Methylomonas sp. 11b: one gene and its partner. The protein of the gene in region 1 interacts with the protein of each later gene in a pairwise test. Links are inferred from orthologs where the notes say so. Each region holds a gene or a part of one and is shown on either strand. Other genes may lie near its edges. The genes, in order: rpe and eno.

Region 1 (15,553 bases):
GCCACTTTCGATTTCTTGCAAAATCTGTTCGCCAATCATCGCGAACACCCCTACCTGTTTTTTATGGGCGCTTATCGTCACAACGAAGTCGATAGTGGTCATCCATTGACCAAACTGATCCGTAGCGTGCGAGAAAACACCGGTCCGCTGACCGAGATTCATTTGACCGAACTCAGCGACGCCGATAGCCACGAAATGGTCGCCTACATTCTGGATTCGTCGTTAACCGCCACGGCAAATTTAGCCGACTTTATCGCGCATCTGACCGAAGGCAATCCCTTGTTTGTCAGCGAAAGTCTGGCCTGGTTGTACAACGAAGGTTTACTCGGTATCGACGCCAAACAACACTGGCAATGGGATATGAACCGCATCCGCGACACGCAAATGCCGGCCAGCGTGGTGGAGCTGTTCAGTGCCAAAGTGCGTAAACTGCCAACCCGGACTTTACACATCCTTTACCATTGCGCCTGCATGGGCAACCGCTTCACCGCCGAGGATGTCGCGCTGGTGCTGGATACGCGTATCGAGCAACTGTTCGAAGATTTAAAGCCGGTATTAAGCATGGGGCTATTGCTGGAAAATAAAGCCGACTTGCAGTTTGTCCACGACCGGGTGCAGGAAGCGGTATTACAGCAAGTGGACGCCGCGACCCGCCCCGGCATCCATTGGCGCATAGGCAATCGCTTGCTGTCGGTGGTCCCGCCCGGAGCCGAGCTTATCAGCCTTGACAATTTATTCACCATCGCCGCCCATCTCAACCAGGGTTGCCCGGCTATAGTCGACGAGGAAACGGCCTATTGGCTGGTGAATATCAACTTCAACGCCGGCAATAAAGCCCTGGACGCCCTGGCCGGCGATGCCGCCAACGAATTTTTTCTGAAAGCCCACGATTATCTACCGACCGATTGTTGGGAAACGGCCTATGCGCTAACGTTTCGGATTTATCAACGCCTGGCGAAGACCGATCTGATGTGCGGCCGCTACGATAGCTCTGAAGCCTTATTGAACCGGCTGATCGAGCATGCGGTCAGCGATCTGGACAAAGCCGAGGCACTGGCCGATCAAACGACTTCGCTATCCTCCTTCGGCAACTTCAAGCAAGCTATCGCCACCGCCAATCGCGGTTTAGCCTATTTCAACAAGTCCATTCCCGACGATCCCGAGCAAGCCCGGCAACGCATGGAAAATCTGATGCTGATCATCGACCAGCAAGACGATGTCTGGCAAAAAATCCTGAATATGCCGTTTACCGAGCAGCGGCAGAGCAAAATCGAACTGGCTTTTTATAGCGAGTTGATTCCGGATTTATACATGTGCGGCTTGGTGCCGCAGCTGTATTTGTCCGCCGCCCAATCCACCTTGCATTGTCTGGAAGGCGGTATGGACGAATCGGTGATTTATTCGTTTTCCATCATGGGCCTCAATCTGGGCGAACAGGGCAAATTCGCGCAGGCGTTTCGCTATCAGGATTTGGCTCACGATTTATGCGCAAAGTATCCCAACACCTTTGGCGCGACCAGAGGCATGAACGGCATTGTCTGGTGCAATATGCACTCGCGTAGCCACCCGGCCGATATTGTCGATTACGCGCACAAAGCCATTCAATCCGGGAAAAACTGCGGCGATTTATACAACGCCGGCTTGTCTTATGGCCCACTGATGTGGAATCTAATAGCGCAGGGTAAGAACCTGCGCTGGGTCGAAGAAGCTGCCGAAGAATGTTTGCAATTTTCCCGCAAAAACCAGCTGTCGTTTTCGATAGGTCTGGCTCAAGCGGTAATGGCCGGTTGGGTATTGCCGATGAAGCCCGACTATGGGCAGGTCGATATGCAAGCAACCCTGGCTGACTGGCAAGCCAATAATTATGTTGCCGCTACCGGCAGTTACTTCGCATTGCTGGGTTTTGCCCAATATTACCTGGGTGACTATAGTGCGGCGGCACTATCGTTGCAAACCGTGGAAAACTATTTGCATGGTTTAACCGACAATGTTTTGAAACGTCTTTGGTATGTATTTCGGATCTTGAACCTGCTGCGGTCGGAAACGGATGCTGCTCTTATCGATGCCGAAATGACGTCCTTGCTTGCGCAACTGGAAGTGTGGGGGCAACTCGGTCCCTTGCTAAAGCCCTACCTGATGTTTATCCATGCGGAATTAGCCAATCGGCAAGGCCAATACCGTGACGCGCGCAATCTGTATATGGATGCTATCGCCCTAGCGCTGGCACAGAACTATGGCCTGCTGACCGGCCATCTATACGAAGCGCTGGCTGATCTATTGCTGAAGCACGGCTTGGGCGACGCAGAACTTTATTACGGCGAAGCCCGCCGCCATTACCGCTTATGCCGTGCCGATGCAAAAAACAACCAGCTGCAGGAGCGCCATCAATACGTCAGCCCGGAAACCGGTGCCAGAATAACCAAACCTCAGCCCGCTCCCACTACCTTACCTAGTCTGGATATCAGCTATTTGATGAAATCGGCGCTAGCGTTATCGGCGGAAATCGATCTGACTCAACTCATGCAAAAAATCATGGCCGTGGTGTTGGAAAGCTCCGCCGCCCAACACGGTTATTTGCTGATCAAACAAAATGACGAATTATTGGTGGCTGCCGAGCAGCACGTCGGCAAAAAACGCACGATACACAAACACTATTACCGCCTGAACAAGGTACGCGGCATCTGCCACGCCATCGTCAATTACGTGCAACGCACCCACGAAAAAGTCGTGCTGAGCGACGCCTGTAGCGAAGGCGAATTTCAAAACGCCCCCGAGGTGTTGGCGTTTGGCTTACGCTCGGTATTGTGTTTGCCGGTCATCAAGCAAAGCGAATTAATCGGTTTGCTGTATCTGGAAAACCGGCTATCCGAAGGCGTATTCACCCCGGAAAAAATCAGCATGACCGAGCTGTTGACCGCGCAGGCCGCTATCTCGCTGGAAAATGCCCGCTTGCTGGAACAAACCCGCCAAGCTTATAAACAATTACAGGAAAATCAGGATCATATGCTGCAAATGGAAAAGCTGTCGGCGCTGGGTACGCTGGTCGGCGGCGTGGCCCACGAAATCAATAACCCGCTGATGGGCGTGATGAACTTCGTCGAATTTGTCTCGGACCGCACCGAAGACGCCAAATCTAAACAAGTCCTTGCGCAAGCGTTGCAGCAAATTCAACGTATCAAAAACATTGTTTCGAATATGCTGGTGTTCATGCATCAGAAAACCACGCAAACCGGCAGTTGCTCGCTAGAGGAGGTTTTAGGCCAAACCCTGTTGTTACTGGAAGGCGAATTGCGCAAAACCGCTATCCAAGTCCGCACCGAGATACCGGAAAACTTGCCCAAACTCGCCTGCACAGCGGAAAGCATGCAACAGATACTGATCAATCTATTAATCAACGCCCGCGATGCGCTGCGCGGGATTGCGCAACCCGAAATTGAAATCAGCGTCCGCTGTGCGGAAAAAATGCTAGAGTTGATTGTAAAAGACAACGGCCCCGGCATCCCCGACGAGGTACAAAGCCGCATGTTCGATCCTTTCTTTACCACCAAACCGCCCGGCCAGGGCACCGGGCTGGGTTTATCGGTCACCCGCCGCTTGATTCAGGATGCCAATGGCTCGATAGCAGTGGAAAGCCGCATTGGCGAAGGTTGCCGCATACGGTTAAAATTTCCCCACTTTTAGTATTTTTAACGAATAGAGACAGAGGCGATGGTAAACAACATTCTGGTGATTGACGACGACCCGGCGGTACGTGGTGCCTTCAAGCTTATCCTGGAAGAAGAAGGCTACCATGTGCGCGAAGCCGAGAACGGTCTGCAAGGTATCGCCATGGTGGAAGCTGATCGTCCCGACTTGATATTTCTGGACTTACGCATGCCCGGCATAGATGGTGTGGAGACCTTACGCCGCCTAAAGGCGTTGGACACCAGCCTGAATGTCTATATCGTCACGGCCTTTGCCGCCGAATTCATGGATCAGCTGAAAGACGCCCATGAAGAAGGCTTGCAATTCGAGCTGGCCAGCAAACCCTTGTCGGCGTCGCAAATCCGCAATATCGCCCAAGTGGTACACATCGCCAAAGTTCATGAAGAACGCAGAGCCAACCACCATAAGCTGGTTTTGACCTTGTACGTGGTGTCGCTGAATCCTGAAACCCGCAGGCTGGTCGAGCAAATCAGCGCGGTGCTGGCCGGCATTTACGAGCCGGGCCATTGGGTATTCGATGTGGTGGAAGTATTGGGCATGCCGGAAAAAGCCCTGGAAAAAGAAATCTTTGCCACGCCGATGCTGGTGCGCGATCTACCGGAACCAGTGCTAAAACTGCTAGGCGATCTTTCCCGAATGTCGTCGGTGATGGCGGCCATCACTACTCAAAATGTTGGTACAGGTGTGCAGACAGTAATCGTTTGATGCCCGGTCGTAACCCCTAAATGCCACAAACACTCAAACAACTCAATCTGATCCTTGACACCATTACCGACGGTGTCATGGTGGTCGACCCGCAAGGCGTCGTTCTTTATGCCAATCAAGCAGCAGAACAATTACTAGAACGCGGCAGCCTGATCGGTCATTCATTGGCAATTCCGATTTCGGCCGACAAAATTCAATTTCAAGACATCAATCTGATTCGTCCCAGCGGCATAGCCTGGGCGGAACTGCGTTCCACGCCGCTGGAATGGGAAGGCGCGCCGGCCTATGTCATCGGACTGCGTGACATCACGGCTCGTAAGCAAGCGGAAATCGCTTTGCAGGAAAGCGAACTACTCTTCCATACGCTGTCCAAAATTGCCCCGGTCGGCATTTTTCGCACCAACGAAAAAGGCGAATGCGACTACGTCAATCACCGCTGGTGCGAAATCACCGGCTTGCATTTTATCGATTCGCACGGTGACGGCTGGATAGCCGGGCTGCTCGCCGACGACCGCGAATCAGTGATTGCCGAATGGCAGCGTTGCATATCCGCCTTGCAACCCTTCAATATGCAATACCGTTTTCAATTGGCGGACGGCAGTGTGCGTTGGGTGGTGGGACGCGCCGAGCCGGAACTGGATGAAACCGGCGGATTGCGCGGTTACGTCGGCACCATCACCGATATTTCCGACATCAAAGCCAACGAGGAGCGCTTGGGACAAGCCGCCGCCGTATTCGAAAGCACGCGTGAAGGCGTGATGATCACCGATGCCCGGCGCCGCATTACGATGGTCAACAAGGCGTTTACCGATATTACCGGCTACACCAATCAGGATGTGATCGGCAATAGTCCCGGCATCATGAGTTCCGGCCGCCATAACACCGATTTTTACCGGGAAATGTGGGCCAATATTGCCACGACGGATCATTGGCAAGGCGAAATTTGGAATCGCCGTAAATGCGGAGAAGTGTATCCGGAATTATTAAGCATCAGCACGGTGCGCGACGGGAACGGCGAGATTAGCCACTATGTGGGCGTATTTGCCGACATATCCAAATTAAAGGCTTCGGAAATGGAACTGGAATTCCTGGCCCATCACGACCCGCTGACGAAACTGCCTAATCGCATGCTGTTCCTGTCGCGCCTGCAACATAATATCGAGAAAGCCCGCCGCCAAGCCAATAAGATGGCGGTGTTGATGCTGGACCTGGACCGCTTCAAGGACGTCAACGATAGCTTCGGCCATTTGGCCGGCGACGATTTACTGCAAATGGTGGCCGAGCGCCTGACTACCCGGCTGCGTACCAGCGACACCATTTGCCGCCTCGGCGGCGACGAGTTCGTGGTGTTGCTGGAAGAAGTCAACCAACCCGAAACCGTCGCTCACGTAGCCACGCAAATCATCAATGCCTTGAACCAAACCTGGCAGCTACCCAGCGGTCATGAGGTACGCATCGGCGTCAGCGTCGGCATCGCGATGTTTCCCGAACACGGCGCTTCGCCGGACGAGTTGATCCAACAAGCCGATACGGCCTTGTATCAGGCCAAAAACGAGGGCCGTAATCGTTTCAAATATTTCTCGGAAGATTTGACGCGCGCCGCGCGCGAACGTATCGATATAGAAATCCGCCTGCGGCAAGCTATAGAGCAAGGCGAATTGCGGGTATTTTTCCAACCGCAAATTTGCATCGAGACTGGCGCGATTATCGGTGCCGAAGCCCTGGTCCGCTGGCAGACTGCCAGCGGCGAACTGATACCGCCGCTACGCTTCATACCGATTGCCGAGGAAACCGGTCTGATTACCAGTATCGGCAATTGGGTGTTGAGAGAAACCTGCCGCACCGGCCAACGCTGGCGAAAAGCCGGTTTTCCGCCCTTGCGTCTGGCAGTTAACCTGTCGCCGCAACAGTTTTTGCATAGCGACATTAGCGACGTCGTCTCCAAGGTCTTGGCAGAAACCGGTTTTCCAGCCAAGTGCCTGGAACTCGAACTCACTGAAAGCGCCTTGATGAAGCGGGAAAAAGAAGCCATCGAAATTTTGCATAAACTGCACGGGTTAGGTGTGCATCTGGCTATCGATGATTTTGGCACCGGCTATTCATCGCTGGCTTATTTGAAACTATTTCCGCTGGATGTCTTAAAAATCGATAAAAGCTTTATTGAAGACATCCCTAAACACACCGACGATATGGAAATCACCGCTACGATCATCGCCATGGCAAAGACGCTACGTATGCGAGTGGTTGCGGAAGGCGTGGAAACCGCCGAGCAACTGGCTTTTCTGAAAAGCCGGCAGTGTGATCTTTACCAAGGTTATTTGGTCAGCAAGCCGCTACCGATAGCGGAATTCGAAAAATTTCTGACCGACCACTTCCCTAACAACAATCATATGCCGGCACTCGGCTGACAGTTACGGCTTGGAACACGCCTCGGTCGCCCTGAAATGTGCAATCAATCCACTGTTTTAGCCAAACGCCGGAAAAAAGTTATAATGCCGGTTTTTAACCTCACCAAAAGGATCAAAAGATGGCTGACAATCTGATTGCACCTTCCATACTCTCCGCAGACTTCGCACGCTTGGGCGAAGAAGTTGTTAATGTCTTAAATGCGGGCGCAGACATTGTGCATTTCGATGTGATGGACAACCATTTTGTGCCCAATCTGACTATCGGTCCGCTGGTTTGCGAAGCGCTGCGTAAGCATGGCGTAACCGCCCCAATCGACGTACATTTGATGGTGGAACCGGTAGACCGCATCATTCCCGATTTCGCTAAAGCCGGTGCTAGCTACATTACCTTCCACCCAGAAGCCTCCAGACATATTGATCGCTCACTGCAAATGATCAGAGACTTGGGTTGCAAATCCGGTCTGGTATTCAACCCAGGCACCCCGCTACATTATCTGGAACACGTGCTGGACAAAGTCGATATGATTTTGCTGATGTCGGTTAACCCCGGATTCGGTGGCCAATCTTTCATTCCATCCGCGTTGGATAAATTGCGCCAAGCCAGAAAAATTATCGACGACAGCGGTTTTGATATCCGCCTGGAAATCGACGGCGGCGTAAACGTCGGCAATATTCGGGAAATTAAAGAAGCAGGTGCGGACACTTTCGTTGCGGGCTCGGCAATTTTCGGCAAGCCGGATTACAAAAAAGTCATCGACGACATGCGCGCGGAATTAGCCGCCGCCAAATAAGTCTGAATGAAAGACAGCCGCTGCGGGATATCCCGCAGCGGCCCCTTCCCCAAAGCAATCGCTGCTAGTTCCTTAAAACGGGATTCTCGCCCCCAACTCGATAGTGTGATCGGTAATATACGCCTGCCCCAAGCGGTATTCGTAGCGTAAAAAGCCCGCCCGACCTTCCGGCAAACTCAACGCCAAGGACGTACCGATATTGAAATAATCGCGATCCGGTGTATCGGTTTTGACGCTGAATGTGCCGGCGCCGGCAGCCGCCTGACTAAAGCGCGCCTGGATCAAACGGCTTTCGTCCAGATATTGATGCACCCATTCGAAGCGCACGCCGGGTGACAACACACCCCAAGAAGTACTGATCGCGTTACTGGCTTGGCCGCCGATAGTCGATGTCGCCGAATCGATAGATTGGCCGGCAAACTCCATTGCCAAACCGCCACCGCCGCTTTCCTGATAACTATCCACTTCGGTTTTGCTGTAATCCAGCCTTACATAGGGATTAATCACAAAACTTTGCAGCGCAAAATCTTTACCAAACCCCAAACTAAAGCCGTATTGGTCGCCATTGGCGGCACTGGTGGCCGTGTTGTCGAATCCGGTATATTGGATGCGCCGATTGATATCAAACGAATGCAGCGCATAACTCATAATCCAGTCGATATAAAATGACTGCGGCAGGAAATAACTGCCGTAAGACGAAAACTCGAAAGCATCCGCCGACATGCTGCCGCTGTTTAAATTGTAATTGGTGTCGGTAGAGCCGTAGCCGAAAGCCGCACCCAACACCAATTCATCCGTGAGGCTGTAATCCAAACCAAAAGTAACGGCTTTTCTGTCGGCTTTGAATCCTCGTTCGCTAGTGGTGTTGGCCTTCTCGCCGACATTGAATTGACCTTTTAAAAAGAAACCCAAGGGGCTATCGCGAAACGGTTGGTCGTTTGGATCGTCGCCTGCCGCACCGCCGCGCGCCGGGCCCAGAGCTGTCATCAAAGCTTTGCCCACCGGTATGGTTTCGCCGTTGATATTGATGGTGGAATAACCCAGCAAGGAAGAGCCTTGCTGCTGGGAATTACGCAGATTAACGATGCGGCCATGCACCACGGAAAATTGCTTGTAACCAAAATCTACAGCCGCCGCACCTTGCGCGGCAACCGCGTCGGGAATCACCGCATTCAGGTCGGCGTTGCTTATTTCATTGCAGCGGTTCAATAAATCGCCGCTCGCTCCAGAGCAAGCACTGGTTAAACCTTCGTAAATTGATTGTTGGTTGGGGGTAAAGCCGGGATCGGGGCTTAAATTAGGGGTTGGAGTTGTTGGTGTTGTCGGCGTCGTCGGGGGCGTAGGCGTAGGCGGCGCCGTATCGTTATCAGCAATACTGAGCACGGCAGTACTGCTGGTGTTGGGCGGGCCCGAACAATCTTCGATTGCGTTTTGAATAGCCAAATTCACGGTTTCAGTGCTTTCTACAACGGTGTCGTCCACAATACTGATAAACACTGTTGCGCTATCGGTATGCGGCCCGCCGGTAAATGGCACGTTGAAAGAAAAGGTGCCGCCGGATATGTTGTAGTCGCTACCTGAAGTCGCACTGCCGCCAGTGGCAACCACTTCGCCACTGATAGTGCAACCGCCATACGCCGCCGTATTCATGTTGACAGTGACAGGCACGCTGCCGCCCGCTTCAGTCGCGCTATAAGAACTGGTGGAGAAGGACAAAGTCGACGCTTGCAGCGTAAACGGTGTCATCGATAAAGCAGCGGCAGCCGCCAATAACACCTGTTTAGAGCTATGAACATGTGGACGAATAGTGCCGCGCAGTCGGCGGCATAAACGCACAGGCGGCATTTCGCTTAAACTAGGTAATTTTTCGGGATTTTGTATTGGTAAGCTCATGAGAAATTCAGTGAGTTAATACTGCGTAAATTAAAATGAAATCCAATTTCGGTAATTAGGTTTGCGCGCAATGGTTAATGACGATATAGCGTAATTTCGCTTGATTAGCAAATGCCGGAGGATGATTTAGGCCGGTAAAAATAATTCAGGTAGCAAATACTTTATATATTACCCACTCAATCACCTCAAAATCCGTAACCATGAGTAGAGTACTTTATTGCTGGGAATTGGGTGCCGGCTACGGTCATACCGCCGCATTCCTTCCGGTAGCCCGACAACTTAAATCACTCGGACACGAAGTAATATTCGTGCTGAAAGATTTGGAATACGCCGAAACTTTGTTAGCTGAAGATCACTTTTGTTATCTACAGGCCCCGATACGCTGGCCCGACGGTCGAGTGCAACCACCCGCCTCCAGTTACCCGGGAGTTTTACAGAATGTCGGATTTACCGATGAAACCGGCCTGTTTACCCGAGCAAAAGCTTGGCAATCCTTATATCGGCATCTAGCCCCCAACCTGATCATATTCGACCATGCGCCGACTGCATTGCTCGCGGCGCGCGAATTAAACATCCCAAGAGCTGGGTTCGGCACCGGCTTTTTCTCGCCGCCGCGCTTAAGTCCCATGCCCAATATCCGTCCCTGGTTGCGAGTTGGCGATAAGGTCTTAAGCACTATCGAAAGCCAGGTGTTAAGCACGACAAACTCGGTTTTAGCGCGTCTGAATACGCCACCATTAAGGATTTTGGCGGACTTATTCGAGTTTGCTGAAGACTTTATCTGCACGTTTCCAGAGCTGGACCATTATCGGCAATACCGCAGCGCAAACTATTGGGGACCAACCCTTTTGCAAACCACCGGTATTGAGCCGATCTGGCCGAGCGTCGGAACCGAAAAAATATTCGCCTATTTGCGCCCCGAATATCCCGGCCTGGAGATATTGCTAAAACAATTACGCGCGTCGCCTTGGTCAATATTGGTGCATATCCCCGGCACAACGCCCGCATTTATAGAGAAAAACAGCAGCGCCAATCTACACATCACTCCGCAGCCGGTAATAATCTCGGCGGCTGCCAAACAATGCGATTTGGCTATTTGCCATGGCGGTGTGGCGACATTGTCGGCATTTTTACTGTCTGGCAAACCCTTGCTGGCATTGCCATTTCAGCTCGAACAACTGATCAGCGCTCAAAACCTCGCTGCTCTCGGCGCGGGCAATTACATCACCGCAGAAAGCAAAAACCCCAACTACAAGGCAACGTTGACTGAGCTATTGCGTAATTCGAAACACACACAGGCCGCCCGACAGTTTGCGGAAAAATACGCCAGCTTTTCTTCCTCACAACAAGCTATCGATATTGCCAAACGTTGTGAGATGTTGATGAAAAACGCTTACATCAAAGGCAATAACTGATCGAGAATCTTGCCGTTTGTGGCAAAGACCTGCTTTGGAAATACACCGGGATTGCCTTTAAAGTCGGTGATCGTTGCGCCGGCTTCTTTGGCTATCAACACACCCGCGGCAATGTCATAAAGATTCAGTTCCTGTTCCCAAAAAGCATCGACCTGGCCATCCGCAACCGTACATAAATCCAGCGCAGCCGAACCCAAACGGCGTTGACCGGTTGTGGCCTGAGCGATACGAGCGAATCGCGGCAGGTTGTTGTCTTCCAAATACTGGCGCAGGCAGGCAAACCCGGTGGACACCATGCTGCTGGCCAGATTGGTTTCATCAGAAACCCTGATAGGCTTGCCGTTTTTCCAGGCGCCCTTGCCTTTTTCCGCGCAGTAATAATCGTCCAACGCCGGGCCGTAAACAGCCCCCATCATCAATTCACCGTCGATTTCCAACGCAACGCTGATACCCCAAAAATATTGGCCTTTCGAGAAAGAATGGGTGCCGTCAATCGGATCGACGATCCAACGACTGGTTTGATTAGCGGTTTGGCCGCTTTCCTCGCCCCAAAAACCGTACTCGGGACACTGCGCGCCGAGCGCTTGTTTCAGGTAATTTTCCACCGCGACATCGGCATCGGTCACCAAATCGCGAGCGCTTTTTTTGTTAATCGCCAGAGAATCTAAATCGTTGAAATAGCGCATCGCCACTTCGCCGGCCGCGCGTACGATGGTTTCTAAAACTTCCAGAGTGATGGGCATGATTTTCCTGATTTTGTTAGGGATGCGGGCAATACGGCTACCCGCCCTGCCCGCTATGAAAAGCCTGGATTTTAACCGCTAATGGTTACAGATTGTGGTAGCCGGTTTCTTCGTGCAGCACGATGTCCAAACCTTGCTGCTCCTCATCTTCGCTGACGCGCAAACCGATGAACACGTCGATGAATTTCAACAAAACATAGCTGAATAAAGCACTCCAGGCCGCCGTCACCAAAACCGCTAGCGCTTGTACGCCGACTTGCTCGGCGATTGTCACACCGTTTAATCCCAAGCCGCCGAAACTTTCAGCAGCGAATACGCCGGTTAAAATCGAGCCGACGCAACCGCCAACCCCATGTACCGGAAATACATCCAAGGAATCGTCGATTTTTAACCGGCGTTTGACGAATTGCGTGGCATAAAAACACACTATGCCTGCCACTATACCAATAATCAGCCCGCCAATCGGCCCGACAAATCCAGAGGCCGGGGTGATGGTACCCAAGCCGGCTACCATACCGGTGACGATACCCAGCACACTCGGCTTGCTGAAACGCAACCATTCAATCGTCATCCAGGTCAACGCGCCAGCGGCGGCGGCGATATGCGTGACGGCAATCGCCATCCCGGCACTGCCGTCGGCTTTTAACGCGCTACCACCGTTGAAGCCGAACCAGCCGAACCAGAGCATACCGGCGCCCGTGACCACCATGGTCATATTGTGCGGAGGCATCGCCACGGTGGGAAAGCCTTTACGACGCCCCAAGACTAAGGCCGCCACCAGAGAAGCCACTCCGGCATTGACGTGAATCACAATCCCACCGGCAAAATCCTTGGCACCCAAGGCCGCCAGCCAGCCGTTGCCCCAAATCCAGTGACAAATCGGCATGTACACCACGATTAACCACAGCCCGCTAAACCAAAGCATCGCCGAAAACTTCATCCGCTCGGCAAAAGCGCCAACGATCAACGCCGGAGTAATAATCGCGAAAGTCATTTGAAACATGAAAAACACGGTTTCCGGAATATCGCCGATCAAGTTTTGCGTGTTCATTTCCGGCAAAAAAATCTTGCTGCCGCCACCCAAAAACTGCTGCCAGTTGCCGCCATCGGTAAACACAAAGCTGTAAACGCCGGCCAGCCACAATATCGATACCAGACAGGTAATCGCAAAACATTGCATAAGCACCGACAGCACATTCTTGCTTCTGACCAAACCGCCGTAAAACAGCGATAGGCCCGGAATGGTCATGAATAAAACCAGTGCGGTGGAGGTTAAAACCCAAGCGGTATTGGCTTGGTTAATGCCTTCAGCCCAAGCCTGCTCGGGCAACATCAAGCTGTATGCCATCAGCATCAGCGTTCTTTTTATTGTTGTCATTGTCTTTCACTAGATGATGGTGTGTTGTTATTTTTAAGCAGTCTATAAACAACAAAATCGCCCTGGTCTGCGGATAACGCGCAGACCAGGGCGATTTTTGATGTTTCGCTGTTTTTTATATTTGTCTTGAAGACTTAAATAGCATCTTCTCCGGTCTCGCCGGTTCTAATACGAATGATCTGTTCCAGGTTGGTCACAAAAATTTTACCGTCGCCAATTTTGCCGGTGTTGGCGGCCTTGACGATAGTTTCCACGGCTTGGTCGACAACGTGTTCGGCCACTGCGATTTCCAGCTTGACCTTAGGCAGAAAATCCACCACGTACTCGGCGCCGCGATACAACTCGGTGTGGCCCTTTTGCCTGCCAAAACCTTTAACTTCGGTTGCCGTTACACCAGCCACCCCGATCTCGGACAAGGCTTCCCTGACGTCGTCCAGCTTGAATGGTTTGATAATCGCTGTAATTAATTTCATGCTATCCCCAAATTCGAATGATTAAAAAGCTGTTTCGTCACTGTTGCCACCATAATAAATAATTCCGGTAGAACCTACAATTTACCCGAGCACAAGCACCAAAGTAGTGCCTCATGATAACAAAAACGGGCAGCCATCGCCGACCACCCGTTTCTTTTCGCGTTAACCGCAGCTTTCAACCCTAAACATGATAAGCGGTTTCGCCGTGTTCGGTGACATCCAGACCTTCACGCTCAGTCGCTTCGCTAACCCGCAGACCCAGAGCCACATCGGCAATTTTGAAGGCAATGAAGGACACCACACCCGACCAAACGATGGCGATACCTACACCCCAAGCTTGGCTGGCAAGCTGGGTAAGCACGCTGTAGTCAGGCAAGGTCGCGTTGGTGACGTAATCCCATACTCCGGTACCGCCCAAGGCAGGGCTGGCAACCACAGCAGTACCCAAGGCGCCGATGATACCGCCTACCCCGTGCACACCAAACGCATCCAGCGAATCGTCATAGTTCATCGCGTGTTTCAAAAAGGTTACTGACCAGAAGCATACTGCGCCGACCACCAAGCCTAAACCGATAGCGCCCATCGGGCCTGACCAGCCGCAAGCAGGAGTTATCGCGACTAAACCGGCAACCGCGCCTGACGTGGCGCCCAACATGCTGGGTTTACCACGCACAGCCCATTCTGCGCCCATCCAGGCCAAGGTTGCCGCCGCTGCCGCCAACAATGTGTTGAGGAAAACCAATGCCGCCAGACCGTTGGCTTCCAGGTTGGAGCCTGCATTAAAACCGAACCAACCTATCCACAACAAGGACGCGCCTATCATGTTCATCGTCACGCTGTGCGGCGCGATAAACTCTTTACCATAACCAATGCGCTTACCTATCATTAAGCAACCGACCAAACCAGCGATACCGGCATTGATATGTACCACGGTGCCGCCGGCAAAATCCAACGCGCCTTTTTGGAATAAAAAGCCCGCCGTCGCACCGGCTGTTTCCGCTGCGGCAGCATCGGTATACGCATCAGGGCCTGCCCAGTACCAAACCATATGCGCCATCGGTAAGTAGCAGAAGCTAAACCAGATCACGGTAAACAACAGCACCGCTGAAAATTTAACCCGCTCGGCAAATGCGCCGATGATCAAGGCCGGCGTGATAGCCGAGAATGTCAGCTGGAACGCTACATAAATGAACTCCGGTACATAAGCCCCCTTGCTGAAAGTGGCCGCCATCGAATCCGGGGTAATACCCTTCAAAAATGCCTTGCTGAAACCGCCGAAGAAGGCGTTACCCTCGGTAAACGCGACGCTGTAGCCGAACGTCGCCCACATAATCGCCGTCAACGAAAAGATAACAAAGACCTGCATCAAGATAGACAGCATGTTTTTGGCTCGCACCATACCGCCGTAGAACAAGGCCAAGCCAGGTATTACCATTAACGCAACCAGTACGGTGGCAACTATCATCCAGGCGGTATCGCCTTTGTTAACGGTGGCTTGTACGGCCGGTGCCGCCACTTCTTCCGCAAACGCCATGCCCGAGAGTCCAAACAGCGCGAACAGCGCCATGCCTGTTAAATATTTCATTGTTGGTTTCCCCATCTTGATATTAAAGAGCTTCTTCGCCGGATTCGCCGGTTCTGATCCGAACCACCTGCTCCAGATCGGTTACAAAAATTTTGCCATCGCCGATCTTCCCGGTATTGGCTACTTTCACAATCGCTTCGACGGCTTGCTCAAGCAAAGCATCCGCAACCGCTACCTCGATTTTTGCTTTGGGTAAAAAATCCACCACATATTCGGCACCACGATACAGTTCCGTATGGCCCTTTTGCCGACCAAAGCCTTTTACTTCAGTAACCGTCACGCCAGATACACCGATATCCGACAACGCCTCACGCACGTCGTCTAGCTTAAACGGCTTAACCACCGCTGTTATCAGTTTCATAGTTCAACACCTCTTTGCTTGAGTTAATAAATTCCCGAAACAAGCAAAGCATGATGCATGCCACTATTTATTCCCATGATTTTTAAAGATTTATTA
Region 2 (15,419 bases), 2.7 Mb from region 1 along the record:
AAAACTACGGCATGGGCCGTTCACGCGGTACGCTACCTCTGCAACTGGCTGGAAATATCAAGCACCCCGGTCTGTTTGAGGTCGCTTTCGGCATGACCTTGCGCGAGCTGCTTTACGATTACGGCGGCGGCTCAGCGAGCGGCCGACCGATACGCGCGGTACAGGTCGGCGGACCGCTGGGCGCTTATTTGCATGAGAGCCAGTTCGATACACCGCTGGATTACGAAGCCTTCGCGGCCATTTCAGCGGTATTGGGTCATGGCGGCATAGTGGTTCATGACGATACCGTCAACATGGCCGACATGGCGCGTTATGCAATGGAATTTTGTGTGGAAGAATCCTGCGGCAAATGCACACCTTGCCGGATAGGATCAACACGTGGCGTCGAAGTAATAGACCGTATCGTCGAGGGCGTGCAAAAGGATAAAAACACCGTGTTGTTGCGCGATTTATGCGACACCATGACTTACGGATCTTTGTGTGCAATGGGCGGCATGACACCTTTCCCGGTGTTAAGCGCGCTGAATCATTTCCCTGAAGACTTTGGCTTACAATCCGCCAAAGCCTGATCGCGATTACCAGGAGATAAACATGTCTGACAATAACGAAATAGATTACGGAACTCCCGCAAGTTCGTCTGCAAATCAAGTCACTCTGGAAATCGACGGCCACAAGGTCACTGTCAATGCCGGCAGTTCCGTGATGCGCGCCGCCGCCGAAGCGGGGATCAGCATTCCTAAATTGTGCGCCACCGATAGCCTGGATCCGTTCGGTTCTTGTCGGATGTGCCTGGTGCAAATCGAAGGTGCGCGCGGCTATCCGGCTTCCTGTACTACCCCGGTGGCAGAAGGCATGAAGGTATGTACCCAGAACGACAAGCTAGCCAGCATCAGACGCGGCATTGCCGAACTATACATCTCCGATCATCCTTTAGACTGTTTAACCTGCGCCGCCAACGGCGATTGCGAATTGCAGGATACCGTCGGCCAAGTCGGCTTGCGCGAAGTGCGTTACGGTTTCGACGGCGAGAATCATCTGGATTCCGAAAAAGACACCAGCAACCCCTATTTCAGCTTCGACCCGGCAAAATGTATCGTTTGTTCACGATGCGTCCGTGCCTGCGAAGAGGTACAAGGTACCTTCGCATTGACCATCGACGGCCGCGGCTTCGATTCCAAAGTCTCTCCAGGGCAAAATCAGCCATTCATGGAATCCGAATGCGTATCCTGCGGCGCTTGCGTGCAAGCCTGCCCCACCGCGACACTGATGGAAAAATCGGTAATCGACCACGGTGTTCCGGAACATAGCACCATCACCACCTGCGCCTATTGCGGTGTCGGTTGCTCATTCAAAGCCGAAATGAAAGGCGAACAACTGGTACGCATGGTGCCGGATAAAAACGGCCAAGCCAATCACGGCCACTCTTGCGTCAAAGGCCGATTTGCATTCGGTTATGCCACGCACAAAGACCGTATCACCACCCCTATGGTACGGGAAAACATTTCCGATCCTTGGCGCGAAGTCAGTTGGGAAGAAGCGATCAGTTTTGCCGCCACCAAATTGAAGGGGATCCAAGCCAAATACGGCAAAGACTCAATCGGCGGCATTACCTCTTCGCGTTGCACTAACGAAGAAACCTATCTGGTGCAAAAATTAATCCGTGCCGGCTTCGGTAACAACAATGTCGATACCTGTGCCCGCGTTTGCCATTCGCCGACCGGCTACGGCTTGAAAAGCACTTTTGGCGAATCATCCGGCACCCAAACCTTTGACTCGGTGATGCAGTCCGATGTGATTATGGTAATCGGCGCCAATCCGACTGACGGCCACCCGGTTTTCGGTTCGATGATGAAACGCCGCTTACGCCAAGGCGCGAAACTGATCGTGGTCGATCCGCGCAGTATCGATTTGGTTAGCAATAGCCCACATGTGAAAGCCGACTACCATCTGAAACTTCGCCCCGGCACCAATGTTGCGGTTGTCACCGCATTGGCTCACGTCATTGTCACCGAAGGCTTGGCGGATGAAAAATTCGCACTGGAACGCTGCGATATTGAGTCGTTCAATAAATGGAAAACCTTTGTTGCGCTGCCCCAACATTCACCTGAGGCCGTCGCCGAATTAACCGGCGTACCCGCCGAAACCATGCGCGCAGCGGCTCGCTTGTACGCAACGGGCGGTAATGGCGCGATCTATTACGGCTTGGGTGTGACCGAACATAGCCAAGGTTCAACAACAGTTATCGGTATCGCTAATCTGGCAATGGCAACCGGTAACATTGGCCGCGATGGGGTTGGCGTCAACCCGCTACGCGGACAAAACAATGTCCAAGGCTCTTGCGATATGGGTTCGTTCCCGCACGAGTTTGTCGGCTACCGCCATGTTTCCGACTCGCAAACTCGCGTTCAGTTTGAAACTGCTTGGAACGTGGCGCTGTCCTCAGAACCCGGCTTACGTATCCCGAATATGTTTGCCGCCGCTATCGACGGTAGTTTCAAAGGCTTGTACGTACAAGGCGAAGACATCGCTCAATCCGATCCTGATATCACCCACGTACATCACGCGCTACGTGAATTGGAATGCTTGGTCGTACAAGACATTTTCCTGAACGAAACCGCTAAATTTGCTCACGTGTTTTTACCAGGCTCCTCGTTCCTGGAAAAGAACGGCACGTTTACCAATGCTGAACGCCGGATTTCGCCGGTTCGTAAAGTGATGACCCCGCTGGGTGGCAAGGAAGACTGGGAAGTAACCCAGGATTTGTCGAACGCCCTGGGTTATCCGATGAATTACAGCCATCCTTCGGAAATCATGGCCGAAATCGCGGCGCTGACACCGCAATTCGCCGGTGTCAGTTACGAAAAAATCGACGAAATGGGCAGCATACAGTGGCCTTGCAATGACGAAACACCCGATGGCACGCCGATTATGCACGCCGACCACTTCGTGCGCGGTAAAGGCCGCTTCATGCTAACCGAATATGTCGCTACCGAAGAACGTACCAGCAGCAAATATCCGTTGATTCTGACTACCGGCCGGATCTTGTCGCAATACAACGTCGGTGCCCAAACTCGCCGCACGGAAAACGTCGCCTGGCACGAGGAAGATCGTCTGGAATTGCATCCACACGATGCTGAAGTACTGGGTATTAGCGATGGCGACTGGTGCGGCGTGAAAAGCCGTTCCGGGGAAACCGTGTTGCGCGCTTTGATTACTGATCGCATGCAGCCTGGCGTGGTTTACACCACGTTCCATTTCCCACATTCAGGCGCTAACGTCATCACCACCGATAACTCGGACTGGGCAACCAACTGTCCGGAATACAAAGTCACCGCTGTACATGTCGCCAAAGTTGCACAAACTTCGGCATGGCAACAGGAATACCAAGACTTTTCCGACAATCAGTTGTCTCTACTGGAAAACCGCATCGCGGTCAACGAGTAAGTAGCAACCGCCTTATGGATGCAGTCTCAAGCGAACTGGGCTGGACCAGCTATCGAACCGGTACGTTCGATAGCTGGCGCGGCCCAGTTCACACCGCGAAAGAGGATTATGTCGCTGAAGAAGTGCCGGTGGTGTTGGTTTACAACACCATTCCGCACGTGGTGATGCTGACGACCCCTCTCAATCTAGAAGATTTTGCATTGGGCTTCAGTCTGACCGAAGAAATCATCGGCCATACGTCGGAATTGCAGTCGGTACGCGTCGTACAACGCTCCAAAGGAGTGGAAGTTAGAATGACGATTCCTGAAAAGCGTTTTGAGAAACTGCACGGCAAGGGAAAAAACATGACCGGCAGAACCGGTTGCGGTTTGTGCGGAGCCACCACCCTGGAGCAAGCCATTCGGCGTCCCCATCATGTGGGGCAAGGTTTAGCGCTGAATGCAGCGCTATTAAGCAGCGGTTTCGCCGATATGGCGCAAAAGCAATCTCTGAATATGCTGACCGGTGCGGTCCATGCGGCAGCGTGGCTGCACCCGGAACGCGGCATCGTTACTGTAAGGGAAGATGTCGGCCGTCATAATGCACTGGATAAACTGATCGGTTCATTAGCCAAGGCCAACTGCGATTTTGAAAATGGCTGGCTGCTGGTGACCAGCCGCGCCAGTTATGAAATGGTACAAAAAGCGGCCAGTGTTGGCATCACCTTGCTGGCAGCCATCTCGGCACCTACCGCGTTAGCAATTCAATTGGCGGAAGAGTGCGGACTGACCCTGGTTGGCTTCGCCCGCCACGAAAATCATATGATCTACACTCACCCTCATCGTTTACAACATTACCAAGAATCAGCCGCATAAAACATGGATAACCATAACCTCATTAAAATGGCCAACAACATTGGCGCTTTTTTCAAATCCGAACCCGACCGGGAATTGGCCATTAAGGGCGTTGAACAACATATCCGAAACTTTTGGGAACCGCGCATGCGTAAAGCGATTGTCGAATATGTGCAACAAGGTGGTAAAGAGTTAATGGAAATAGTGTCGGAAGCCGTATTGCGTATTGCCAAGTAACTCTGGGCTAATGCATCGGTTACTCGTACTTATTGAATCAGTTTATCGACCATCGCTCTAAACTGGTCATCAGCCTAATTGATAACTTCCCCCCCAATAGGATCCCATTTGGGGGAAGTCTAAATCTCTACATAGCCTTAACTATTAATGATTGAGCGCCTTAGTCAGCGGAACTAAGCGGTTGAACTTCGGATGGCAAAGTCGTACCCAAATATTTATTCAGTTGGCCCTTGCTCGCTAAAATTCGAAATTGCGAAAACAGCTCATCGTATTTAGCATTGATATACGAGCTTTTAGCAATATAAGCCTCGTTGAAGGTATCCAGCAAATCTAATAAGGTCCGTTGACCAATATTGAACTGCTGCTGATAAGCACTGATGGTCTTTTCGCTGGAATCGACGTGTTGTTTAAAAAACTCCAACTGGCTCTTCACGGTTTGATGAGCGACCCAAGACAAACGCATACTTTCAATCACCTGCCTATGCGTATTATCGCGAATATCCTTGGCCTGATTGATTAACTGCGCGGTTTGCTCGCGGCGAGCTATATCCTTGCCGCCGTTAAAAATGTTATAGCGCATACGTAACATTGCCGTCATATCGGAATTGGTGCCGCGGATACCGTCTAAGTTGTAGTTATGACTGGCGCCGGCCTCAATATCAAAACGCGGAAAATAGGGGGCCATAGCCGTAGCATGTTGGGCAAATGCCGAATCGATATCTGAATTAGCAGATTTCAGAATGGGATGATCGGCTAACGCTTCTTCTATCGCTTGATCCAGCGATTGGGGTAGCGCGGTTCCCGGCGATTGAATCGGTTGAATACCTTCCGGCAATATGCCGATGACTCGCAAGAAACTGGTCTCGGCATCTTTCAAATTACCGATTTCGGACAACACGTTCTTTTCCGCCAAGGCTACCCTGCCCATTGACTGGTCGACATCCGCCCGTTTGCCGACGCCGCGTTCGCTACGCAGTTTGATTTGATCGTTGGTACCTTGATGGCGTTGCAGATTTTCCTTAGCCAGATTCAACAACTCCTGACGCCGCAACACCTTAATATAGGCTTCAACACCATCGAGCGCGGTTATTTCCGACTGGCCGAATACTGTGTAAGCCCGAGAGTCGGTCCGAGCTTCCTGCCTCTCCACTTCATTCGGAGTAGCCAGACCATCAAACAACATTTGCCTGGCCAGAATCGCCCCTTCCTCTCTATGATAAAAAACCGATCCGTCACCGCGGCCACGGGTGGTAGGGTTATTCGATTCTTCCCAGCCGATGCCGGCTGTGACATCCACAGTTGGAAAATAACCGGCCTTGGCTTGACCGATTTCCTCTTCAACTGCGCGGCGTTCTGATTTGGCAGCTTGGATTTTGGGATTTTCATCCAACACTTTCTGAATAGATTCTTGCAAACTCAACGCCTGACTGCTTGATACACAGGCCAAATGCATGGCTATTCCTAAACTCAAACTCCTGCTGACTCTCATGACATTCCTCTCTGATATTGGTCGATTTCTTTTAACAATATGGCTAGTCTTAAGCGGTCGTCGACATGCAGTTTCCTAAAAATCGACGATAAATGCGCTTTTACAGTCCGCTCGGAAATATTCATAGCAAAAGCAATACGCTTATTACTTTCACCCTGCCGTATCATGTCCGCCACTTCCACTTCGCGCGCGGATAAACTGGCCAGTTGCTTTAGCTTTAGTTCGGTATCGACGGTACTAGGCGTAAGTTGTGTACGTCTGGCACTGGTCAACACACCAATGACCTTGGGCACCAAGGCCCGACGAATCCAAATATCACCCGCCAAAATACAAGCTACCGCACGCATTAAAAGCTCCGATGCTTCGGACTGTTCGCAATAGCCGGCGGCACCGTTAATCAGCACCTCGATCTGCTTATGTTCCGGCCAATCGGAGCCGATGACCAGGAAACGGACTTTTTTGTTGGCAAAAACCGTTAACAAACCGGCATCGTCATCCAGTTTTTTTGCATCGAAAATCACTGCATCGGCGGTATATTCGCTGCGGATACTGTGCAGCATACTAACGTTATATCCCGCGATCAGCGCATGAGTCCACTGCGCCGTCAGCTGAGGATTATTGGAATAAATCAGTATGTTAGCCACAAATGTAATTGTTGTTATGAGTTATCGTTCTCTTAAAGCCCTATCCCTGGCTTTCAATATCGGCTTCAAGAGGTAATCAAGCACTGTTTTTTTTCCGGTTAAAATATCAACTTCCGCGGTCATCCCGGCAATAATTTCCAAACGTTCGCCGCCCTTTTCCAGGTAGTTTTTAGCGGTGCGCAAACGAATCAAATAGTAACTGTCCTCATCTTTCTTCTCGCCGGGTATGCTGTCGGCGCTGATGTGTTCCAAAGAGGCCTCCAGGCCACCGTAGATCGAAAAATCATAAGCGCTTAGTTTTACCACAGCTTTCTGCCCAGGGCGAAGAAAAGCAATGTCCGCCGGCCGAATTTTCGCTTCAATCAACAGCTGATCTTCCAAAGGCACGATTTCCAGCAAATCCATGCCGGGTTGAATGACACCGCCCACCGTAGCCACTTTGATGCGCTTTACCGTGCCTTTTACCGGCGACAGCACTCTGGTACGGCTAACTCTATCTTCCAAAGCTACAGCAGATTCGGATGTGCGATCCAGTTCCGCCTTCACTTCGTTCAATTCTTTCAACGCTTCGGTTTTATAGCGAATCTTGATCTCCGCCAATTTGTTGCGCGCTTCGTCCAATGACGAACGTAGCCGCGGCATCGCCAAATTTGCGGAATTCAAGTCGCCTTTCAAATCATTAGCAGCACGTTGTAAGCGCAGTAATTCAACTTGCGACATAGCCCCATCAGCCACCAACGGTTCGGACATCTTTACTTCGTCCTGCAAAAGTTTGTAGCTACGCGCCAATTGGTCGCTTTTCGACTGAATTTCGATAATTTCCTGCTCTTTCTGCCGCACCTGCTCGGCAAAAATGTCGCTATTCGATCTTATTTCGTTCTGCTTGGAAACCAGCAATTGCCTGACGTTGTCGGCGATTTGCGGTGCATTCTTCATAACCTCTTCCGGAATTGCCAAAGGCGTGCCGTTAATTTCGGCATTCAAGCGCGCGGTATTTGCCAACAACTCGTAATACTTTAACTTGGCTTCTTTAAACGAGGAAGCAAAACGGACTTGATCGAGTTGCAGCAAAACCTGATCCTTGTCCACCAATTGACCTTCTTGCACCAATATTTCCGAAACGATACCGCCCTCCAGGTTCTGCACCACCTGCACTTGACTGGAGGGTATGGTTTTACCTTCGCCGCGCGTAACCTCATCCAAGCTGGCAAACCCGGCCCAAACCAAGGATGCCGCAACAAAAGCCGCGGCAAACCACAGGATCAAATGGCTTTGCAAGGGTAATTCGTAAAGATTAGCGGCGTTGACGTCGCTTAAAAAACGCTGATCTTCGGCTCGATACCGATGCTCGGCGCGCCACTCGGCTATTTTTTTCAACATATTAGATAGCCACCTTGATCTGTCCTTGGCGCAAGGCTTCCAGCACATGTTCCTTGGGGCCGTCTGCGACCATATGCCCGCCGTCCATCACGATCAGCCTGTCCACCAAGCTGAGCAGCGACATGCGATGCGTGACCAGTATCAGAGTCTGTTGCCCCAATTGCGCGGCAAACCGCTGTTTAAAGGCTTCTTCGCTACTGTTGTCCATCGCATTAGTCGGCTCGTCCATAATAAAAATCGACGGCGACAACAGCAAGGCTCTGGCCAGCGCAATACTTTGCCGTTGCCCACCCGACAAGGATGCGCCGCGCTCGCCCACTTGCAAATCAAAACCGGCGGGATGTTTACTGACGAACTGATCGACGCCGGCAATCGCCGCCGCCTTTAACACCGCAGCATCATCGGCGTAGCGCGAACCCAAAACGATATTGTCCTTCACGCTACCGAACATTAAGGAAATATCTTGCGGCACATAGCCGATTTGCCGGCGTAAATCGGAAGGATCGATTTGGCGAATATCGGTGCCGTCTATCAAGATCGAACCTTCTTGAGCCTGGTACAAACCCAGCATCAATTTTTCCAGCGTGCTCTTGCCGGAACCTATTCGGCCGATAAAACCCACGCGCTCGCCGGCCTTGATTTTAAACGATATGCCATCCAAGGCCTTGACCGGCTGCTGCGGATAGCTGAAGCGAACCTGCTTGAACTCAATCTCGCCGTTAAAGCGCGGTCTATGCAAATAGTCCTTGCCGTTCTCGCGTTCCACCGGTAGAGCCATCATTCGGTTAAACGACCCCAGGGCGGTCACCGCCTGATGGTAACGGGTCAATAGTGCCGCGACCTGCCCGACCGGAGCCAAGGCCCGCGAGGTCAGCATGGTGCAAGCCACCAAGCCGCCTGTCGTCAAATCACCATCAGTAATCCGGTAGACGCCGGCCACCACCACCAACACCGATGCCAATTGCTGCAAAAATGCGGTCAAATTGACGGTCAAGCCGGCATAAAACCGCGACTTTAAGCCCAGCCGGGCGATTTCGCCGACATTCTGTTCCCAACGGCGCTGCAATTGTCCTTCCGCGCCGGCCGTTTTGATCGTTTCCAGATTGGACAACGCTTCCACCAGCGTGGCATTTTTTTCACCGCCGAATTTGAACATGGCGTTGATCGTGTTTTTCAATGGCGCCTGCAAGGCGATACCAATCAACATTGCTAACGGTAAAATCGCCAATGGAATCAAGGCCAAATTGCCGCCGACACTATAAATGATCAGTAAAAACAAAAACAAAAACGGCAAATCGATCAGTGTCACCAGCGTTGCCGAGGTCAAAAATTCACGAAAGGATTCGAATTCGCTTAAGTTGTTTGCAAAAGCACCCACCGATGGCGGCCGGGCTTCCATACGAATATTCATCAGTTTTTCGAAAATATTCGCCGACAAAATAATATCGGCGCGTTTGCCGGCTGCATCGATAAAATAGCTTCGTAGCAGCTTCATCGCCAATTCGAAACCAAACACGATCAGCACACCTATAGTCAGTACCCACAACGTTTCCAGCGCGTGATTCGGTACCACGCGATCATAAACATTCATGAAAAACAAGGGCGCGGCCAAAGCGAACAGATTGATTAATAACGAGGCCGCCAGCACTTCCGCATAGATAGGCCAGGACTTATAAAGCACGTCCCAAAACCAATGTTTGACCTTCGGTACAGCCGATTCCGCAGTGCGCCCGTCAAAGCGGTGCTGCAACTGCACGAAAAAAGCCGAACCGCTGTAACTAGCTTGCAACTCCGCAGCGCTAACGGTCTTCTCGCCGCTATCGGTTTCCGGCAACACTACCGTATAGTTTTCACCGCTCTTGGCAAGCAATACACAGGCATTACCGTCTTTCAGCAACAGCACTGCCGGCAATACCAAATTGGAAATTTTCTCTAAGGGTCTGCGCAACAAGCGGCTGGTCAAACCAGCGCGTTCAGCGGCGCGCACGAACAAACCGGGCGTCAATCTATTCTCGACCAAGGGCAGTCCGGCTACCAAGGCCGTTGCAGTTTGCGGAATATGTAACAACTTGCAGACCGATAGCAAAGCCAACAATAGAGGATCGTCAAACGTGGAATCTGCTGGTCCGGATATCTGGCCGCTATCAGGCATGTAGGATGTAAGTAGAAGTTATGATTTTTATAACGCTTTAGGCGCTATTGTACTTAAGTATTATAAATTGATGCGATTACAACCCAAAAAGCATTTTTATCAAAGCAAATTCAATCACCGGCACCAGATGCACCGCCAATTATTTCCCGTAACAAGGCGGTGGCATAGCTACCGGCGGGCAAATTGAAGCTCAACTTGAGTTGATTATCCAGCCACTGCCACTCCAGATCTTGCGGCAATGTGCGTAAAGCGCGTCGATCAGCTTCCAGATCAAACGCAAGCAATCCGTCGGCTATGGATGCGTTAGCGGCAATCACGGCGTCTTCTATCGCACCAGCCTCAGCTGTGGCAATCTTACCGCCACGGCCCCACATGGTCCCGGTGGGATGAATATCACCCTGTTCGACGCGAGCCGACAGACTGGCGTCGTCGCTATCGCCGGTAAAACAGCTATTACTGCCGTCAAGCTTGAATACATCGCCATTCAATGCTTGATGCCAATTCGCTTGCTCGACGCGCTGCGCCAAGATCAGATTGAACAAATACGAGCGCGCTGCCGATAAATACAAAGAGCGTTGTTCCCGCTTGACCTTGGCACCGGCAAACATGGCCAGCGCGCGATTGATATTTTGGCCTTGATGACCGAAACGTTGCGGTCCGAAGTAATTGGGAAAGCCTTGGGCTTTAATCTGCTGCAGTTGCTTTTCGGTGCTTTCTTGGTCGCCCGTCCAATTTCGGATCAGCAAGTTAAATCGATTGCCCGCCAAAACACCGCGCTTTAGTTTTCGGGCGTGGCGGACCGTTTGCAACACTTGCAAATGCTCGGTTTCGATAGCTGACCAATCCGGATCGTCCTTACCCGGCAACCACACACTAAACCATTGCCGCGTTCGGCCGTGTCTATCCTTAAGACCAGCATAGCTGACATCTCGCTGCCTGACCCCGACATGACGAGCCAGCTGCCGCGCGACATATTCGGTGTTTTCACCGATTTTTTCGATATGCAGGAATATATGCTCGCCGCTGCCTTCCGGCTCGAACGATAGAACTTCTTCGACTACGAAATCCTCGGGCTCGGTTTTGATATCTCCGGTACCTGAGGGTCCGCCGTACGCGTAGGGCCATTCGGGTAAATTAAAATCTGTCATAAGGCTTATAAAATATCGTAGGTCATGTTGCCGCGATACGACTGCATGGATGCAGGAGGTAGAGCAACGCAGGAACGGTTGCCGAGTGGTGAGGTGACATTCCGAATGTGAAATTGTCAGGGAACGCTACTCGCACCATGACCTACATGGATTATCGCTTTCAATCCATAGGTTCAGAAAATTAGCTTCGGTTGAAAAAGGATAAAAAAAACGTCTAAGGCAACAATGAAAATACCGGCTTTAAACGTAAGAAAATTCGAGTGATAAAACTCTTCCTCCTTGGTTGGCGGGCGTGAGTCATTTTGAGCGTCTAAATACCCTCTGACTCCTCTTTTTTGCCTGTCGCTTAACCAAGGAATCATCCCGGAACTAATAAGCATAGCGGTGCCAAAAAGAACAATTCCGAATCCTACGCCATGACGCTCAAAGCCATAGGCGATAAATTCGCTTATTGTGTCATTTAGACTCATTGTCAATTCATTCATTTACCGAGCATCAATACTAAAGACAGTAATCCTAATCGATGCCGTATGGTGCAATTTTCAAGATTACACTAGATGGTCGAGTATCGCGGTATCGCTCGTGATCTAACGCTGGCAACGTTTTTATTTCTCTATCAACACCACCGCCTGCACCGCGATGCCTTCCTTGCGGCCTTCGAAGCCTAATTTTTCAGTCGTGGTAGCTTTGACATTGATGAAATCGACATCCACGGCCAAGTCGGCAGCGATATTGGCACGCATAGCCGGCACGTGCGGCAGCATTTTCGGTGCCTGGGCGATGATAGTGACATCGGCGTTAACCAGCTTGTAACCTTTTTCCTGGACAATTTTGTAGACGTGGCGTAGCAATACCCGGCTGTCGGCACCCTTGAATTCGGGGTCGGTATCCGGAAAATGCTTGCCGATGTCGCCCAACGCTGCCGCGCCGAGAATTGCATCAGCCAAGGCATGCAGCACCACATCGCCGTCGGAATGGGCTTCCAAACCTCTTTCATAGGGGATTTTCACACCGCCCAATATGATGTGATCGCCGTCGTTGAAACGGTGGACGTCGTAACCTTGACCGACTCGGATCATGCTTGTTGCTCCATGTAGAATTGCGCCAGCGCCAGATCTTCGGGCCGGGTGATTTTGATGTTGTCGGGTCGGCCTTCGACGATTTTGGGTTTGTAGCCCAACAATTCCAATGCACTGGCCTCGTCGGTAACGGCCGGATTGCCTTCGGTTTGCTGCAAAGCGTCGCGCAGCATGCCGTATTTGAACATTTGTGGCGTCAACGCCCGCCAGACATGTTTGCGGTCTATCGTTGCGGTAATGGTGTCGCCGTCGACGTGTTTCAGCGTGTCGTGTGAAGACAGCGCCAGAATGCCGCCGACCTCATCGTTTTTGAGCGTGTCGATTTGCAGATGAATATCAGAAGCCGTCAGACAGGGTCGTGCGGCGTCATGCACCAGCACCCAATCGTCCTCGGCGGCTTGGCCCTGCAAAGCTTTCAGCGCCGACAGCACCGAGTCAGCCCGCTCCTTGCCGCCCGGTGCGGTAATCACATCAGGATGTTTGGATACGTCTAATTCCGGCCAATACGGATCTTCAATCGATATAGCGACAGCCACGGCTTGAAACGCACCGGATTGCAATAAGCGATTTAAGGTATGTTCAATGACGGTTTTGCCGGCCAGCGGTAGATATTGTTTAGGGCGGTCGGCTTGCATACGTTTGCCGACGCCGGCTGCCGGGACTACCGCCCAGCATCTAAGAATTTGATTCATGCTCTACTCAAGCACTTGAAAGAAGGTTTCGTTTTCCTTGATCATGCCCAATTCATAGCGGGCACGCTCTTCGATGGTTTCCAAGCCACGGCGCAAATCCAGCACCTCGGCATACAGGGAATCGTTGCGTTCCTTTTTTTCCTGGGCTTCCTTGGTCAGGGTGTCGAGACGTTCCCGATAATCGCTAATCTGCGAGACGCTGGCATCACCTAGCCACAACCGATACTGGAAGTGAACGATTAATAGGATGATGATGGCGATGAGCGTTTTTATAGCGAATTCTCAACAATGTAGGTTGGGTTAGCTCTATCAGAGCGTAACCCAACATTTAATGCCAACGCGTTGGGTTACGCCCTTCGCTACCGCTTAGGGCTAACCCAACCTACGCTTTTTATTTCAGCATTTTAAACGCGCTGCGGCCGGCGTATTTGGCTTTGTCGCCCAACTCGTCTTCGATTTTCATCAGACGGTTGTATTTGGCAACACGATCGGAACGGCTCAATGAACCGGTTTTGATTTGGCCGGTGCCGGTCGCGACCACCAAGTCGGCGATGGTGGTGTCTTCGGTTTCGCCGGAACGGTGAGAAACTACCGCGCTGTAGCCGGCAGCAGCAGCCATATCGATAGCCGCCAGGGTTTCGGTCAAGGTACCGATTTGGTTGACTTTGATCAGGATGGAGTTAGCGATGCCTTTCTCGATACCTTCTTTCAGGATAGCAGGGTTGGTCACGAACAAATCGTCACCGACCAACTGGATTTTGCCGCCCAATTTTTCGGTTTGATATTTCCAGCCGTCCCAATCGTTTTCGTCCAGACCGTCTTCGATGGAGATAATGGGGTACTTATCAACCCACGCTGCCAGGAAATCGACCATTTCTGTGGAGTTGAAACTGCGATTTTCCGCAGACAACACGTATTTACCGTCATCGAAATATTCTGAAGCAGCAGCGTCCATACCCAGATAGATGTCAACGCCCGCTTTGTAACCGGCTTTTTCAATCGCTTCCAGGATCACTTCGATGGCTTCTTCGTTGGAAGACAAGTTAGGCGCAAAGCCGCCTTCGTCGCCCACAGTGGTCGCTAAACCGCGGCTTTTCAATACTTTAGCCAGGTTGTGGAATACTTCCGCACCGTAACGGATCGCTTCGCGAAAGGTTGGCGCGCCGACAGGCAGAATCATGAACTCTTGCAAATCAACGCTGTTATCAGCATGCGAACCGCCGTTGATGATGTTCATCATCGGTACAGGCAAAATAAATTCGCCGGATTTGTTCAGGAATTTGTACAACGGTACACCGGCTTCTTGTGCAGCAGCGCGCGCGGCAGCCATGGAAACGCCCAAGATGGCATTGGCACCAATGCGGCTTTTGCTTGGGGTGCCGTCCAAGGCAATCATTTTTTCGTCCAACGCGGCTTGGTTGTTGGCATCCATACCGACGACCGCTTCGCGAATTTCGGTGTTGACGAAGTTAACGGCGTTCAATACACCTTTACCCAAATACCGAGCTTTGTCACCGTCGCGTAATTCGATCGCTTCGCGTTCGCCGGTGGATGCGCCGGAGGGCACCATCGCACTACCGATGATGCCGGATGCCAAATACACTTCCGCTTCAACGGTCGGGTTACCGCGTGAATCCAGAACTTCTCTTGCCTTTACGTCTACTATTCTTGCCATTATTTTGCCCTATAGAGTGGTTTCAATCAGGCTGGTGGATTTAACAGCCCGGTCTATCGTTACTAACATTTCCAATAATTCTTTCATGCGGTGCAAAGGCCAGGAGTTGGGGCCGTCGCTCAACGCTTCTTCCGGTTTGGGATGCGATTCCATGAAAAGTCCGGCAATGCCCACTGCCACTGCCGCCCTCGCTAAAACAGGCACATGCTCGCGCTGACCGCCGGAAACATTGCCTTGCCCGCCCGGTAACTGCACGGAATGAGTGGCGTCGAATACCACCGGGCAACCGGTGTCGCGCATCACAGCCAACGAACGCATATCCGAAACCAAATTATTATAGCCAAACGACACGCCGCGCTCGCAAACCATGATTTGCTGATTGCCGGTGGCTTTGGCTTTAGCAGCGACATTGGCCATATCCCACGGCGCTAAAAACTGGCCTTTTTTGATATTCACCGGCTTGCCCAAAGCGGCGACGCTTTGGATGAAATTGGTCTGGCGGCACAAAAACGCCGGTGTTTGCAGCACATCGACCACCGCCGCAACTTCTTCTAGCGGTGTATCTTCATGGACGTCGGTCAAAACCGGCACATGCAATTGTTGCTTCACTTTTTCCAGGATCTGCAAACCTTTTTCCAGACCCGGA

The links.
Region 2: the proteins of rpe (region 1) and eno interact in binary tests that used the Escherichia coli proteins (3 or more experiments, as listed by UniProt). The link is inferred for Methylomonas sp. 11b from one-to-one orthologs.

The regions. Positions count from the first base shown.
Region 1 is NZ_KI911557.1:4,811,381-4,826,933, reverse strand. The notes cover bases 5,852-8,773. They hold rpe (ribulose-phosphate 3-epimerase), read left to right. Parts: upstream 5,852-6,937; coding sequence 6,938-7,609; downstream 7,610-8,773. Other genes in these bases: METH11B_RS0123150 (autotransporter domain-containing protein), read right to left, coding at 7,682-8,773; METH11B_RS0123160 (sensor domain-containing protein), read left to right, coding at 5,852-6,818. In the rest of the region: METH11B_RS0123170 (AAA family ATPase), read left to right, coding at 1-3,681; METH11B_RS0123165 (response regulator), read left to right, coding at 3,709-4,410; more of METH11B_RS0123160, read left to right, coding at 4,431-5,851; more of METH11B_RS0123150, read right to left, coding at 8,774-9,502; METH11B_RS0123145 (glycosyltransferase), read left to right, coding at 9,703-10,917; METH11B_RS0123140 (inositol monophosphatase family protein), read right to left, coding at 10,896-11,660; METH11B_RS0123135 (ammonium transporter), read right to left, coding at 11,746-13,038; METH11B_RS0123130 (P-II family nitrogen regulator), read right to left, coding at 13,173-13,511; METH11B_RS0123125 (ammonium transporter), read right to left, coding at 13,693-15,096; METH11B_RS0123120 (P-II family nitrogen regulator), read right to left, coding at 15,119-15,457. UniProt on the Escherichia coli protein: Catalyzes the reversible epimerization of D-ribulose 5-phosphate to D-xylulose 5-phosphate.
Region 2 is NZ_KI911557.1:2,083,646-2,099,064, forward strand. What follows is about bases 12,632-15,419. They hold eno (phosphopyruvate hydratase), read right to left. Parts: upstream 14,774-15,419; coding sequence 13,490-14,773; downstream 12,632-13,489. Other genes in these bases: ispD (2-C-methyl-D-erythritol 4-phosphate cytidylyltransferase), read right to left, coding at 12,632-13,098; METH11B_RS26645 (septum formation initiator family protein), read right to left, coding at 13,102-13,371; kdsA (3-deoxy-8-phosphooctulonate synthase), read right to left, coding at 14,783-15,419. In the rest of the region: METH11B_RS0110060 (formate dehydrogenase beta subunit), read left to right, coding at 1-569; fdhF (formate dehydrogenase subunit alpha), read left to right, coding at 592-3,444; formate dehydrogenase accessory sulfurtransferase FdhD, read left to right, coding at 3,459-4,298; METH11B_RS0110075 (formate dehydrogenase subunit delta), read left to right, coding at 4,302-4,514; METH11B_RS0110080 (TolC family outer membrane protein), read right to left, coding at 4,675-5,967; METH11B_RS0110085 (response regulator transcription factor), read right to left, coding at 6,000-6,647; METH11B_RS0110090 (HlyD family type I secretion periplasmic adaptor subunit), read right to left, coding at 6,669-8,027; METH11B_RS0110095 (type I secretion system permease/ATPase), read right to left, coding at 8,029-10,179; tRNA pseudouridine(13) synthase TruD, read right to left, coding at 10,290-11,327; METH11B_RS0110105 (hypothetical protein), read right to left, coding at 11,501-11,812; ispF (2-C-methyl-D-erythritol 2,4-cyclodiphosphate synthase), read right to left, coding at 11,933-12,406; more of ispD, read right to left, coding at 12,403-12,631. UniProt on the Escherichia coli protein: Catalyzes the reversible conversion of 2-phosphoglycerate (2-PG) into phosphoenolpyruvate (PEP). It is essential for the degradation of carbohydrates via glycolysis.